2 regions of the Streptomyces sp. NPDC048671 genome follow, and region 1 is predicted to be linked to the other one. Evidence: riboswitches for the same ligand, from Rfam matches in the RefSeq annotation. Region 1 holds a riboswitch; the other holds the start of a gene.
What was found. A riboswitch is a leader RNA that binds a small molecule or an ion and turns the genes downstream of it on or off. The one in region 1 is predicted to bind S-adenosylmethionine.

Region 1 (7,473 bases):
CGATGTCGGTGACCGAGGCCGAGGAGTTCTTCGGCGACGGCAAGGCCCACAATCCGGCCGCGCACCGCGTCCTGGGCAGGCTCGCCGATGTCGGGCTCGGCTACCTCAGCATCGGCCAGCCGCTGACCACCCTGTCCGGCGGTGAGCGGCAACGGCTCAAGCTGGCGACGCACATGGGCGAGAAGGGCGGCATCTACATCCTCGACGAACCGACCACCGGCCTCCACCTCGCTGACGTCGAGCAACTGCTCGGCCTGCTCGACCGGCTCGTGGACTCCGGCAAGTCGGTCATCGTGATCGAGCACCACCAGGCGGTCATGGCGCACGCCGACTGGATCGTCGACCTCGGCCCCGGCGCCGGCCACGACGGCGGCAGGCTCGTCTTCGAGGGCACGCCCGCCGACCTCGTCGCCGACCGCTCCACCCTCACCGGCGAGCACCTCGCGGCCTACGTCGGCGCCTGAGGGAGGCGTTGCCCGAGGTGCTGACCAGTACGTTGCGTTGAACGAGGCGCGACCGGGGCCTTGAACGAGGGGCCGACCGCGGCGTTGACCGGGGCCCTCGCCGGGGCCCCGGTACGTCCGGCTACGCGGGCCGGCGGCCGTCGTCCTGCTCCGGCGTGTCGGGGAAGGCGGGATGGTCGCGGAGGCGGCTCACGTACTCCCGGAGCCGGGGACGGTCGCCCAGGGTGGCCGGGCCGAGACGGACGAGCGCCACCCACAGGTCCACATCCGCGGCCGTCAGTTCCTCGCCCAGTACGTGGGGCCGCAGGGCGAGGCGGTGATTCAGCAGGTCCAGCGCCGCCGATCGCTCCGAGGGCGCGGCGGCCGGGGTGACGTCCCGGTCCAGCAGGTCACGGAGGGCGTCGATGTCCGCGGTGAGGTCCGGCGGGCGCAGAGCGGAGGGGCAGGCCTCGTCATGGCCGGACAGCAGGCCCGCGAGGTCGCGCAGGATGTCCGGGGTGTGGTTGCTGACGATGCGTCCGCTCCACCGGTCGCACAGCGCGGGCGCCGTCAGCGGTCCGTCGTAGTGGTGCATCGTGGCCTCGTAAGCGCTGCGCAGTGAGGCGAACGCGGCCGGTGTCTCGGCGGGGTGCCCCAGGAGTGTGGTGGCGACCGAGTCCTTGAGGCCGAGCAGGCCGAGAGTGATCGAGACGCGGAGCGAGCGCGGACAACTCGCCGACAGGAAAAGCTCGTAGCGGTGCGGTGCCGGGTAGAAGCCGCCGGCCAGACCGACGCCGATACGGCTGTGGATACGGGAGGGCTGCACGGCAGCCGCGAGACGAAGGGGCGCGGCGCACGGAACCGGCCCGGAGGAAATCGCGCCGCACGTGAGCGAGTTGCCCGTGCCTGAACTGCGCGAACCGGAGCTGCGTGAAGTGGGCTTACGTGAACTGGAACTGCGCGAAGCTGTCTCGGGCATGACTCTCCTATGGGAATCCCGGTGGGAATCCCTGCGGGAACGAGGAAGCCACCGCCGCCTTGTGGGCACCAGCGGCCGGATGTGGACTGACTGCGCTCTCGTACCGGTCCGGACTGGATCGAGCGGTCCGGTACGCGTCCGGAGTTTTCCGGGCTAGTAAGCGCTGGAGACACGCAGCAGATCGATGTGCAGGCGCCTCGTCAAGCCGTTCCTGGACAATTCCCACCGGTTCCGACTTCGGGGCTCGCGAGACGCGAGGCCACGCTTGTCCCGCCGCACCGGCGGGACCCGGTCGTCACCCGGGGCACCCCGTCGCGGTGGAAGGGTTGCCTGCCAGCGGGCCGGGGCCGATAACCACCTGAGCAGGGGAATCCCGCACAGGAGGCGCTGACAATCGTGACCGTCCATGTCAGTTTCGGTGCGCCACGTGACGCCGTCAAGAAGGCCGGACGGGCCGTCTCGCCTGGTGGTCACCGGCGTTGACAATTCCTTTCGGGCCGTGCCTAACTTGCGGCGCGGAACGGTCGTGAGCGTCGGCGGGAACCCACGGTGTGCCGGCCGGCAGCCCTCGTACAGCGGTGGGGTGCCCAGGTTCGGACCGGACCGGATGACGTTCGGCAGACGTGTAGGCCCCACGGGGCGGAATGGTGACGGTGAGAGCGATGGACGCAGCTGAGGGGATGGCTGCCTGGCGGTCCCGCGGCCGCGTCCTGCTGCTGTGCGCTGACCGCTCCGTCGACCTGCAGCGCGTCAACAGCGCGCTGTGTACGGTCGCTTCTCGCATTCTCTGTCAAGCCTGACGGCTTTTCGGGCCTCTTCCTTCTGAGCCCCAGCCTTCCGGGCCTCTGTCCTGCGAGTTCCTGACGTCCACCGCTGTCGCGGTGTGCCCTCTCCCCGCCCGGCCCCCGTCCCGTGCCGTGTGCCGCGTCGCGCCGATTCGTCCCCGATCGGTGCGGCGACGCCGCTGTCCGCGGTCCGGGCTGCCCGAATCCGCTGGAGCCCTCCGTGAGTGAATCTCCTGGCATCGCTGTGTCCTCCGGATCAGCGCCGCCCGCCGAGGCGGTCCCCCGCCGCCACCCGCCCGCCGCATCGAAGCCCCTGGCGGCGCAGCGGGTCCTTCCCCTCCTGCGTCCCGGCCGCTGGATCATCACAGCCGTCGTGCTCGTGCTGGTCGCCCAGATCGTCCACGGCCTGGTGACCAATCCCTTCTACCAGTGGGACCGGTTCTCGTACTGGTTCCTGCGGCCCACGATCCTCGAAGGCCTGCTCATCACCCTCGAAGTCGCCGTGTACAGCGCTGCTCTGGGGCTGCTCGGCGGTGTGCTGCTGGCACTGGCCAGGCTCTCGCCGAGCCCGGTGCTGCGCGCGGTCAGCTGGGTCTACACCTGGCTGTTCCGATCGGTGCCGCTGATCGTGGTCCTGCTGTTCCTCTACAACTTCAGCGCGCTCTACCGCACGCTGAGCCTCGGAGTGCCGTTCGGCCCGGCGTTCTTCACCTTCGACGAGTCCCGCCTCGCCACCGACATGGTCGTCGCCGTCATCGGTCTGAGCCTCAATGAGGCGGCGTACGCCTCCGAAGTGGTCCGCGGCGGCATCCTCTCCGTCGACCAGGGCCAGCACGAGGCGGCCTCGGCCCTCGGCCTCCCGAAGCGCTACCAGTTTGCGAAGATCGTCTTTCCGCAGGCCCTGCGCTCCATCACCCCGAACTACGTCAACCAGCTGATCGGCCTGATCAAGGGCACCTCGCTGGTCTTCTACGTCTCGCTGCTCGACCTGTTCGGCTCCGTGCAGAGCATGGGCAGCACCTACCCCGGCGACATCGTGCCGCTGCTGCTGGTGGCCACCGCCTGGTACCTGATTCTCACCAGCGTCGTGTCCGTCATCCAGTTCTACGTCGAGCGGCACTACTCACGGGGCGCGCTGCGCACCCTGCCGCCGACCCCGTTGCAGAAGCTGCGGACCGGCCTCGGTGATCTGCGGGCCCGGGTCCGGAAGGAGACGGCGATATGAGCGCCGAGGCGACCGAGCAGACCGAGGCGGCCAACGGGGTGCTCGCGGTACGTCCCGCCGCGGTCGAGGTGCACGACGTGCACAAGTGGTACGGATCCCAACGCGTCCTGGAAGGCGTGACGCTGACCGTGCGACCCGGCGAGGTCACGGTTGTCCTGGGGCCGTCCGGCTCCGGCAAATCCACGCTCCTGCGGGTGATCAACCACCTGGAGAAGCCCGAGATCGGCCATGTCAGCCTGAACGGCGAGCTGATCGGCGTACGCAGGCACCGCGGTCGCCTCAAGGAGCTGAGCGAGCGGGCCATCCTGGCGCAGCGCGGCCGGATCGGGTTCGTCTTCCAGAACTTCAATCTCTTCCCGCACCTGACCGTGCTGGACAACGTGGCCGCGGCTCCGGTGGCGACCGGAAAGCTCACCAGGCCCGAGGCGCGGGAACTGGCCCGCGGCCTCCTCGCCCGCGTGGGGCTCGCGGACCGGACCGCCGCCTACCCCCGGCAGCTGTCCGGCGGGCAGCAACAGCGCGTGGCCATCGCCCGCGCCCTCGCCCTGCGGCCCGGGGTCATCCTCTTCGACGAGCCGACGTCCGCGCTCGACCCCGAGCTGGTCGGCGAGGTGCTGGCCGTGATCAAGGACCTGGCCGGCAGCGGAACGACCCTCCTGGTCGTCACGCACGAGATCGGGTTCGCCCGTGAGGTCGCCGACCGGGTCGTCTTCATGGACGCGGGCCAAATCGTCGAACAGGGCCCGCCCGAGCAGCTGCTGGACCACCCGCAGCACGCGCGGACCAGGGACTTCCTGAGCAAGGTGCTCTGATCCCGTCACCTCTGATCCCGTCACCTCTGACCCCATCACCTCTGACCCCATCACTCCTTATCCCGGCACCCACTCCACGGCGCGCCCCCGCCCGTACGCCCTCACCGCACCCGACAAGGACAGCCACCATGCGCACCCTCACCCCCTCCATCGGCCTCCGCAGCAGATTCCTCCGCGGCGTCACCGCCTCCGCGGCCGTCGCCTCTCTCGCCGCCGGGCTCGCCGCGTGCGGCGGTGCGGGTGACGCCGCGACCAGGACCGACAGCGCGCCGGCCGGAACGGTCACCGTCGGCGCACTCTCCAACGGCGCCGCCGAGGAGACCGAGCTCAAGGTGCCCGAGGTGAAGTCGATCAGCGCCGGGCTTCCCAAGTCGGTTGCGGAGAAAGGCACGTTGGTGCTCGGCGTGGGCGCGCTGCCGGCCGGGTTCCCTCCTCTGGCCTACGTGGGTGAGGACCAGAAGACCCTCACCGGCGCGGAACCCGACCTCGGCCGGCTGGTCGCCGCGGTCCTCGGGCTCAAGCCGGAGCTGAAGAACTCGACTTGGGAGAACATGTTCGTCGGCATCGACAGCGGCAAGGTCGACGTGGCCCTGTCGAATGTCACCGACACCGAGGAGCGCAAGAAGAAGTACGAGTTCGCCTCCTACCGTGAGGACAACCTCGCCTTCGAGGCACTGAAGAAGAGCACCTGGAACTTCGACGGTGACTACCGCAGCCTGGCCGGCAGGACCGTCGCCGTCAGCGCCGGAACCAACCAGGAGCGGATCCTGCTGGAGTGGAAGGCGAAGCTGGCGAAGGAGGGCAAGCAGCTCACCGTCAAGTACTACCAGGACAACAACGCCACCGCCCTGGCGCTGTCCAGCGGGAAGATCGACATCTCCTTCGGCCCCAATCCGGGTATCGCGTACCACATCACCCAGACCGCGAAGACCCCCACACCGACGCGTAACGCGGGCCAGTTCTCCGGCGCCGGTGCGACGCTCCAGGGGCTCATCGCCGCTACGGCGAAGAAGGGCAGCGGACTGGCGAAGCCCATCGCCGCCGCGATCAACCACCTGATCAAGAACGGGCAGTACGCCAAGTGGCTCGCCGCCTGGAACCTCTCCAACGAGGCCGTCCCCGCCTCCCTGGTCGATCCGCCCGGACTGCCGCTCGACAACGCCTGACCCGCATACGCATCCACGTCCGCATCCACGCCCGCGCCCGCGCCCGTATCAACATCAACGTCCACCTCCACGCCCGCCCATCTGCCGACGGACCGCGCTGTCATGAGCCGGCGCCGTCCCGGCCACCTCCCGGATACGGAGACTCCGCACCGCCATGTCCACCAGCGTCCATCACGCCCCGCCCCCGGTCCCGACGGAACCGCACATCCTGGACAACGCCGCCTGGGCGGCGCTGACCGGTCCGCACGCCGGCTTCGCCGAGCGTGTGGGCCGGGCCGCCCGCTACCCCACGGACATCTCGCCGTTCAGCGCCCTCGCCGACCCCGCCGACCCCCGGGCCTGGGCCGATCTGGCCACACTGGCCGGACCCGGCACCGCCGCCCCGGTCTCCGGAGCCGTGTCGGTGCCCGACGGCTGGACGATCGAGCGCGGCGGCGACGGCGTTCAGCTCGTCGCCACCGCGCTGTACGCCGAACCAGCCCCCGAAGCGGAACGGCTCGGACCCGCCGACGTACCCGAGATCCTCGACCTGGTCGCTCTCACCCGGCCGGGCCCCTTCCTGCCCCGCACCATCGAACTGGGCAGCTACCTGGGCATCCGGGACCGCGGACGGCTGATCGCCCTGGCCGGCGAACGCCTGCGCCCGCCGGGCTGGACGGAGATCAGCGCCGTCTGCACCCACCCGGACCACCGCGGCCATGGCCTGGCCACCCGGCTGGTCCGCGCGGTCGCGGCGGGCATACGGGAACGCGGGGACACCCCCTTCCTCCACGCGGCCGCGAGCAACACCTCCGCGATCCGGCTCTACGAATCGATCGGCTTCACCGTGCGCCGACGCACACGATTCCTGCTCGTGCGCACGCCGGACGGGCAGCCGGAAGCACGGGGACCCGGAGAACGGGGAGCCGGGCACCCGGAAGTACGGGAACCGCAGGAACAAGTAGCCGCACAGCCGGAAGAAACGGCATAGCCGTGCGGTTGTGCATGAGAACGACCGAGCGGCGCCCCGACGGGGACCGCGAGCACCAGGGCGGCGCGGACCCCGGGGTCCGCCGCGCCGGATGGGTGGAGGTGGAGCACATGCGTATGTCTGCCGTGACCCACCGCCGCGCCACGAGCAGCGCCATGCCCAGCCGCCCGCGCCTGTACTCCCGGCAGCACATCGATCTGTTGCGCGTCGCCGGCGCGCTCTGTTGCTCCTGACCCGTTGCCCTCGCAGCCGCTCCCCGCGTCCGGGGGCCGGCTTCTTCGTACGGTCGATCAGGAAGGCACCCCTCTCGTGTCGTCGTCACCCTCCCCTCTGCATCTCGCCGTGGCTCTGGACGGAGCGGGCTGGCACCCGGCCGCCTGGCGCGAACCCGTCGCCCGCCCCCGTGAACTGCTCACCGCCGCCTACTGGACCGACCTGGTCACCGAGGCCGAACGCGGACTGCTCGACTTCGTGACCATCGAGGACGGGCTCGGCCTCCAGTCCTCGTCCCACACCGAGCCGGATGGGCGCACCGACCAGGTCCGCGGACGACTCGACGCCGTCCTCATCGCCGCTCGGGTCGCCCCGCTGACCCGGCACATAGGTGTGGTGCCGACCGTGGTGGCCACCCACACGGAGCCGTTCCACATATCCAAGGCCATCGCCACCCTCGACTACGTGAGCACCGGTCGCGCGGGCCTGCGCCTTCAGGTCACGGCCCGCCGGCACGAGGCCGCGCACTTCGGCCGCCGTACGTTCCCGCCGCTGCGCATCGAGGACTACGAAAGCCCCGTCGTGCAGGAGCTGGTGACGGGCCTGTTCGACGAGGCCGCCGACTACGCCGAGGTCGTGCGGCGGCTCTGGGACAGCTGGGAGGACGACGCCGAGATCCGGGACGTCGCCACCGGACGCTTCATCGACCGGGCGAAACTGCACTACATCGATTTCGAGGGCACACACTTCCGTGTGAAGGGCCCCTCGATCACCCCCCGGCCGCCCCAGGGCCAGCCGATCGTCAGCGCCCTCGCCCACGCGACCGCTTCGTACCGGCTGGTGGCCCGCTCCGCCGACATCGGCTACGTCACCCCGCACG
Region 2 (7,473 bases), on a different contig from region 1:
GCGTTGTCGCTGTAGACCAGGACCGTGGCGGTCGGCTGCATTGTTCCTCCGTGACGTCTGTCTCTTCGGGGCATGGGGGACCGATGCGCGGATCGTACTCCGCCCGACAGCCTGTCAGCACCGCCCGGGACATGCGGATTCATGGGCCGTTCGGGGAAGACACATCCCTCTGACACACCGAACGGCACCCCCCGGAGTGAGGGCGGGATAAGCGACCGACATAATGTCGGTCGTGGCGACAGCAACGACAGTAGAAACCGGGCACGCGCACCCGTCGGTCAATCGGCCGAACCTCACCAGCGTCGGAACCATCATCTGGTTGAGTTCCGAGCTGATGTTCTTCGCGGCCCTCTTCGCGATGTACTTCACCCTGCGATCGGTGACCGGACCAGAACACTGGAAGGAAATGGCGTCGTCCCTGAACGTTCCGTTCTCGGCGACGAACACGACCATCCTGGTGCTCTCCTCACTCACCTGCCAGCTCGGCGTCTTCGCCGCGGAGCGGGGCGATGTGAAGAAGCTCCGCGCCTGGTTCGTGATCACTTTCGTGATGGGTGCGATCTTCATCGGAGGCCAGATCTTCGAGTACACCGAGTTGGTGAAGGAGGACGGCATCTCGCTGTCCTCCGATCCGTACGGCTCGGTGTTCTACCTGACCACTGGCTTCCATGGGCTGCATGTGACAGGCGGCCTCATCGCCTTCCTGCTCGTTCTGGGCAGGACGTACGCAGCCAAGAGGTTCACCCATGAACAGGCGACCGCTGCCATCGTCGTGTCCTATTACTGGCACTTCGTCGATGTTGTGTGGATCGGCCTTTTTGCCACGATCTACTTGATCAAGTAACCGGGCCAGAGCCCGAACCACATCCAGCATCGACGCAGAAGATCCTGACACCGGGGTAATCCGTGAAAAAGCTCTCCGCACGACGACGCCATCCGTTGGCGGCGGTCGTCGTACTACTCCTCGCGCTGGCGGCTACCGGGGGGCTGTACGCCGCGTTTGCGCCCGCGAGTAAGGCGCAGGCCGACGACACCGCCCAGTCCCTCGCCATTGACGAGGGCAAGAAGCTGTACTCCGTCGGTTGCGCCAGCTGCCACGGAACCGGTGGTGAGGGAACCACCGACGGGCCCCAGCTTGTCGGCGTGGGCTCCGCCGCCGTGGACTTCCAGGTCGGTACCGGCCGTATGCCGGCGCAGCAGCCGGGTGCCCAGGTACCGAAGAAGAAGGTCATCTACACCCAGGACGAGATCGACCAGCTCGCGGCGTACGTCGCGTCGCTCGGCGCCGGTCCGATCACTCCGACCAAGAGCCAGGTCAGCCCCGAGGGTGCGGACGTGGCCAAGGGCGGCGACCTGTTCCGTACCAACTGCGCCCAGTGCCACAACTTCACCGGCCAGGGCGGTGCCCTGACCAAGGGCAAGTTCGCCCCGACCCTTGAGGGCGTGGACCCGAAGCACATGTACGAGGCCATGCAGACCGGTCCTCAGAGCATGCCGTCCTTCCCGGACACGACGATGCCCCAGCAGCAGAAGAAGGACATCATCGCGTACGTCCAGTCCGTGAACAGCGCGGAGTCCGCGAGCCCCGGTGGCCTCAAGCTCGGCGGCCTCGGTCCGGTCAGCGAGGGTCTGTTCGGCTGGATCGCCGGGCTCGGCGCACTGATCGCAGTTGCCGTCTGGGTCGCGGCCCACACCGCTAAGGCCAAGAAGTCATGAGTAGCCAAGAGATTCCAGAAGAGAACCTGCCCGCAGAGCAGGCCCCCGCGCACGGCGCGGTAGAGGGTACGGACGATCCGTTCGCCGACCCGGGGCTGCCGGCCCACCAGCCGCGCATCCAGGACATCGACGAACGGGCCGCGGACCGGTCCGAGCGCGCGGTCGCGTTCATGTTCACGCTGTCCATGCTGGCGACGGTCGGCTTCATCGCCTCCTTCGTCATCTTCCCGGTCGACAAGATCGTCTACATCTTCCCGTTCGGTCATGTGAGCGCGCTCAACTTCTCCCTGGGGCTGACCCTGGGCGTGGCGCTCTTCGCGATCGGCGCGGGAGCCGTCCACTGGGCGCGCACCCTGATGTCCGACGTGGAGGTCGCCGACGAGCGGCACCCGATCTCGGCCGAGCCCGAGGTCAAGGCGAAGGTTCTCGCCGACTTCGCGGCCGGTGCCGAGGAGTCCGCGTTCGGCCGGCGCAAGCTGGTCCGCAACACCATGTTCGGCGCGCTGGCCCTGGTGCCGCTCGCCGGTGTGGTGCTGCTGCGCGACCTCGGTCCGCTGCCGGAGAAGAAGCTCCGCTCGACCCTGTGGGCCAAGGGCAAGCAGCTCGTCAACATGAACACCATGGAGCCGCTCCGTCCCGAGCACGTGACGGTCGGTTCGCTGACCTTCGCCATGCCCGAGGGTCTGTCGGAGCACGCGGAGGACTTCCAGAAGCAGATCGCCAAGGCCGCGCTGATGATCATCCGCATCGAGCCGTCCAACATCAAGGACAAGCGCGAGCGCGAGTGGGCCCACGAGGGCATCGTGGCCTTCTCGAAGATCTGCACCCACGTCGGCTGCCCGATCAGCCTGTACGAGCAGCAGACCCACCACGTGCTCTGCCCGTGCCACCAGTCAACCTTCGACCTCTCCGACGGCGCCCGCGTCATCTTCGGTCCGGCCGGTCACGCCCTTCCGCAGCTGCGGATCGGCGTGAACAGCGAGGGCAACCTCGAGGCGCTCGGTGACTTCGAAGAGCCCGTCGGTCCTGCATTCTGGGAGCGCGGATGAGTACTGCGACCGATACGAAGCGCAAGGCGCCCGCCGGTGAGAAGATGGCCGACTGGGCGGACGGCCGGCTGGGGATCTACTCCCTGGCCAAGGCCAACATGCGCAAGATCTTCCCGGACCACTGGTCCTTCATGCTCGGTGAGATCTGCCTCTACAGCTTCATCATCATCATCCTCACGGGTGTGTATCTGACGCTGTTCTTCCACCCGAGCATGAACGAGGTCGTCTACCACGGCCCGTACGAGCCCATGCAGGGCATCCAGATGTCCGAGGCGTACGCCTCGACGCTGAACATCAGCTTCGACGTCCGCGGTGGTCTGCTGGTCCGGCAGATCCACCACTGGGCCGCGCTGATCTTCCTGGCCGGCATGTTCGTGCACATGATGCGTGTCTTCTTCACGGGCGCGTTCCGCAAGCCGCGTGAGATCAACTGGCTGTTCGGCTTCCTGCTGTTCGTGCTCGGTATGTTCACCGGCTTCACCGGCTACTCGCTCCCGGACGACCTGCTCTCGGGTACGGGTGTCCGGTTCATGCAGGGCGCGGTCCTGTCCATGCCGATCGTCGGCACCTACCTGTCGATGTTCATGTTCGGCGGGGAGTTCCCGGGCGGCGATATCATCGCCCGGTTCTACTCGGTCCACATCCTGCTGCTGCCCGGCATCATGATGGGGCTGCTGGTGGCGCACCTGATCCTGGTCTTCTACCACAAGCACACGCAGTTCGCGGGTCCCGGCCGGACGAACAAGAACGTCGTCGGCATGCCGCTGCTGCCGGTGTACATGGCGAAGGCCGGAGGGTTCTTCTTCCTGGTCTTCGGCGTCATCGCCGCCATCTCGGGCATCGCCTCGATCAACCCGATCTGGGCCATCGGGCCCTACCGCCCGGACCAGGTGTCCACCGGCGCGCAGCCCGACTGGTACATGGGGTTCTCCGAGGGCCTGATCCGTGTGATGCCGGGCTGGGAGATCAACCTCTGGGGCCACACGCTGGTCCTGGGCGTACTCGTACCGCTCATGATCTTCCCGCTGGTGCTGGTCGCGATCGCCGTGTACCCGTTCGTCGAGTCCTGGGTCACCGGGGACAAGCGCGAGCACCACATCCTGGACCGCCCGCGCAACGCGCCGACCCGCACCGCCTTCGGCGTGGCGTGGATCACGTGGTACTTCGTGCTGCTCGTGGGTGGTGGCAACGACCTCTGGGCCACGCACTTCCATCTGTCGATCAACTCGATCACCTGGTTCGTGCGGATCGCCTTCTTCGTCGCTCCCGTCCTCGCGTTCATCGCAACCAAGCGGATGTGTCTCGGCCTCCAGCGCCGGGACAACGAGAAGGTGCTGCACGGGCGCGAGTCCGGGCTCATCAAGCGCCTGCCGCACGGTGAGTTCGTCGAGGTCCACGAGCCGCTGTCGCAAGGTCAGCTGCACACCCTCACCGCGCACGAGCAGTACACGCCGGTCGAACTCGGCCCGCTGGTCGACGAGAACGGCGTCAAGCGCAAGGTGTCGCCGCTGGAGAAGCTGCGGGCCAAGCTCAGCAAGGGCTACTACGGCGAGAACAACCAGATCGTCAAGCCCTCCGCCGAGGAGTACAAGGAGATCACCGACGGCCACGGCCACCACTGATCACCTGAACTGATCGCCACAGCGGGAGCCCCGCCCATCCATACGATGGACGGGGCTCTTCGCTGTCCCCGGCGCTCGATAGGGTGGTCACATCCCTTTATCGGCTGTGGACCCCAGGAGCGGACCATGAACGTTGTGACCCCGGTCGGCGGCGACAGCGTGGCGGCTCGTTCCTGGCCCGGCGTGCTGACCCCGCTGCTGCGCGGCGAGGACCTGAGCGCCGACGACACCGCGTGGGCGATGGACCGCATCATGAGCGGTGAGGCGACCGACGTGCAGATCGCCGGCTTCGCGGTGGCCCTGCGCGCCAAGGGCGAGACCGTCACGGAGGTCACCGGTCTGGTCCGTGCCATGTACGAGCACGCCACCACCATCCACGTGCCCGGCCGTACGGTCGACATCGTCGGCACCGGCGGCGACATGGCCAAGACGGTCAACATCTCCACCATGTCCGCCATCGTCGTGGCGGGGGCCGGGGCCAAGGTCGTCAAGCACGGCAACCGCGCCTCCTCCTCGGCCAGCGGCTCCTCCGACGTCCTGGGCAAGCTCGGCGTCAACCTGGATCTGCCGCCGCAGCGCGTGGTCGAGGTGGCCGAGGAAGCGGGCATCACCTTCTGTTTCGCGGTGAAGTTCCACCCCGCCCTGCGGTACGCGGCGAAGGCACGGTCCGAGCTGGGCGCCCCGACCACCTTCAACATCCTCGGCCCGCTCACCAATCCGGCCCAGGTCCGCTCCCAGGCCATCGGCGTCGCCGACCTGCGGATGGCGCCCATCGTCGCGGGCGTGCTCGCCGAACGGGGCAACTCCGCGCTGGTCTTCCGCGGTGACGACGGCCTGGACGAGCTGACCACCACCGCGACCTCCCGCGTCTGGGTGGCCCGGGACGGCGTCGTGCGCGAGCAGGCCTTCGACCCGCGCGATGTCGGCCTGGACCTGGTGCCGGTGGAAGCGCTGCGCGGCGCCGACGCCTCGTACAACGCCGATGTGGCCCGCCGGCTGCTGGCCGGCGAGACCGGTCCCGTACGGGACGCCGTCCTGCTCAACGCGGCGGCGGCCCTGGTGGCGCTGGACCAGGGGGAGGGCACGCTCACCGAGCAGCTCGCCGCCGGTATCGCGAAGGCCGCCGAGTCCATCGACTCCGGGTCCGCCGGGCGCGTGCTGGAGAGATGGGTCAGGGCCAGCAACGCCTGAGCGTACGGAAGGTGAAGCGGGGCGCGGTCCAGATCATGGACCGCGCCTTGCGCGTTCCGGCACGTATGGCAAGATGCTGGGCAGGTCATGAGTGACAGCGACTACGGCCCCGGCCCGCTGTCCGGCAACCCTCCGTCCGTGGCGGGGTGCCCCGGGTGAAGACCAGGCCGTAGGCAGCGAGGTCTGCGGCAAGCGCGGACCCCTCGACGTCGTGAGATGTCCACCCGTGGGGTCCTGGTCCTCAGGGAGCCTCTGTGAGCAAGCGAATGCGATAGGGCGTTTCGGCCCTCCTCCGCACACCCTCTTTTCTTCCTTCCGTGCTGCCGCGTATCCGCGGGCACGCGGAATTCGCCTGCCTGTTACGGGAGTCCGTCATGTCTGTCTTCACCGCTGCCGCCGACCAGTCCATTTGTGCCCCTCTGCCGGTTCTGGGCAAGGATGTGACGGTCCCGCTGGTGACCGGCGGTGAGGTCGCCTACGCCGCGCTGGACTACGCCGCCAGCGCCCCGGCCCTGCAGCGGGTGTGGGACGACGTCGCCGCGTACGCGCCGTACTACGGCAGCGTCCACCGCGGCGCCGGCTACCTCTCGCAGCTCTCCACGGACCTTTTCGAGTCCAGCCGCGTCACCGTCGCGGAGTTCCTCGGCTGCCGCGCCGACGACCAGGTGATCTTCACCCGGTCGACCACCGACTCGCTCAACCTGCTGGCCGCCGCGGTCCCCGCCGACTGCCAGGTCTTCGTCTTCGAGACCGAGCACCACGCGTCGCTGCTGCCCTGGCGCGACGCCCGGGTGACCTACCTGAACGCCCCGCGCACCCCCGCCCAGGCCGTCGCCACGCTGGAGCGGGCACTCGCCGACCGCGACCCCTACGGCCCCGCGCTGGTCTGCGTCACCGGCGCCTCCAACGTCACCGGTGAGCTGTGGCCGGTCAAGGAACTCGCCGCCGCCGCGCACGCCCACGGCGCGCGGATCGTGCTGGACGCCGCGCAGCTGGCCCCGCACCACCCCGTCGACATCACCGAGCTGGACGTGGACTGGGTCGCCTTCTCCGGGCACAAGCTGTACGCGCCGTTCGGCTCGGGCGTCCTGGCCGGCCGCTCCGACTGGCTGCGCGACGCCGAGCCCTACCTGGCCGGCGGCGGCGCCTCCCGCAAGGTCGCCCGGCGCACCGGCGGCGGGGTGGACGTCGAGTGGCACACCACCGCCGCCCGCCACGAGGCCGGATCCCCCAACGTCATCGGCGTCTACTCCATCGCCTCCGCCTGCAAGGCGCTCACCGAGGCCGGATTCGAGGGCTTGGTCGCCCGGGAGCAGCAGCTCGTCACCGCGGTCCGCGCCGGCCTCGCCGAGGTCCCCGAGGTCAAGGTGCTCTCGCTGTTCGGCGACGACGCCCCGCGGGTCGGCGTCATCTCCTTCGTCGTGGAGGGCTGGAACAGCTCGCACTTCGCCGCGGCGCTCTCCGCCGAGTACGGCATCGGGGTGCGCGACGGACTGTTCTGCGCCCACCCGCTGGTGCGCACCCTGCTCGGCAGCGACCCGCAGGACATCGGTGAGTGCGGTGCGCCGGAGGCCGAGCCGGGCGAGAGGTCGCTCAACGCGATCCGGGTCAGCTTCGGTGCCGGTACGCCGGACGAGCACATCGAGCGCTTCGTGCGGGCGGTCAGGGAACTGGTGAGCGAGGGCGCCCAGTGGAAGTACCGCACCGAGGACGGCCGTTGCGTCCCGGACCGGGGCACCGCCCAGGTCCGAGGGGCGTGAAACACGTTCGGCCGGGTACGGACAGCTGTCCGTACCCGGCCGAACCCATGTACCTATGCGTCCAGGCCGATGGCGAAGGCCGCCTCCAGGTCGTGCTGCGAGTACGTACGGAACGCCACGTGGGTGTCGGTCCCC

Region 2: linked by a shared signal. The riboswitch ahead of ACZ6S6_RS01895 (aminotransferase class V-fold PLP-dependent enzyme) and the one ahead of ACZ6S6_RS10235 (amino acid ABC transporter permease) in region 1 are both predicted to bind S-adenosylmethionine.

The regions. Positions count from the first base shown of each region.
Region 1 covers NZ_JBVJHB010000004.1:284,080-291,552, reverse strand. Annotated here, with positions in the region: gene ACZ6S6_RS10245 (ATP-binding cassette domain-containing protein) at 1-464, shown strand, start outside; gene ACZ6S6_RS10240 (glutathione S-transferase C-terminal domain-containing protein) at 586-1,269, opposite strand; SAM riboswitch class IV at 1,679-1,824, opposite strand; SAM riboswitch class IV at 1,945-2,052, shown strand; gene ACZ6S6_RS10235 (amino acid ABC transporter permease) at 2,428-3,432, shown strand; gene ACZ6S6_RS10230 (amino acid ABC transporter ATP-binding protein) at 3,429-4,244, shown strand; gene ACZ6S6_RS10225 (ABC transporter substrate-binding protein) at 4,373-5,410, shown strand; gene ACZ6S6_RS10220 (GNAT family N-acetyltransferase) at 5,565-6,380, shown strand; gene ACZ6S6_RS10215 (putative leader peptide) at 6,395-6,613, shown strand; gene ACZ6S6_RS10210 (LLM class flavin-dependent oxidoreductase) at 6,690-7,473, shown strand, end outside.
Region 2 covers NZ_JBVJHB010000001.1:401,000-408,472, reverse strand. Annotated here, with positions in the region: gene ACZ6S6_RS01925 (hypothetical protein) at 1-41, opposite strand, end outside; gene ctaE (aa3-type cytochrome oxidase subunit III) at 224-844, shown strand; gene qcrC (cytochrome bc1 complex diheme cytochrome c subunit) at 907-1,716, shown strand; gene qcrA (cytochrome bc1 complex Rieske iron-sulfur subunit) at 1,713-2,765, shown strand; gene qcrB (cytochrome bc1 complex cytochrome b subunit) at 2,762-4,387, shown strand; gene trpD (anthranilate phosphoribosyltransferase) at 4,514-5,578, shown strand; SAM riboswitch class IV at 5,662-5,779, shown strand; gene ACZ6S6_RS01895 (aminotransferase class V-fold PLP-dependent enzyme) at 5,953-7,338, shown strand; gene ACZ6S6_RS01890 (Lrp/AsnC family transcriptional regulator) at 7,392-7,473, opposite strand, start outside.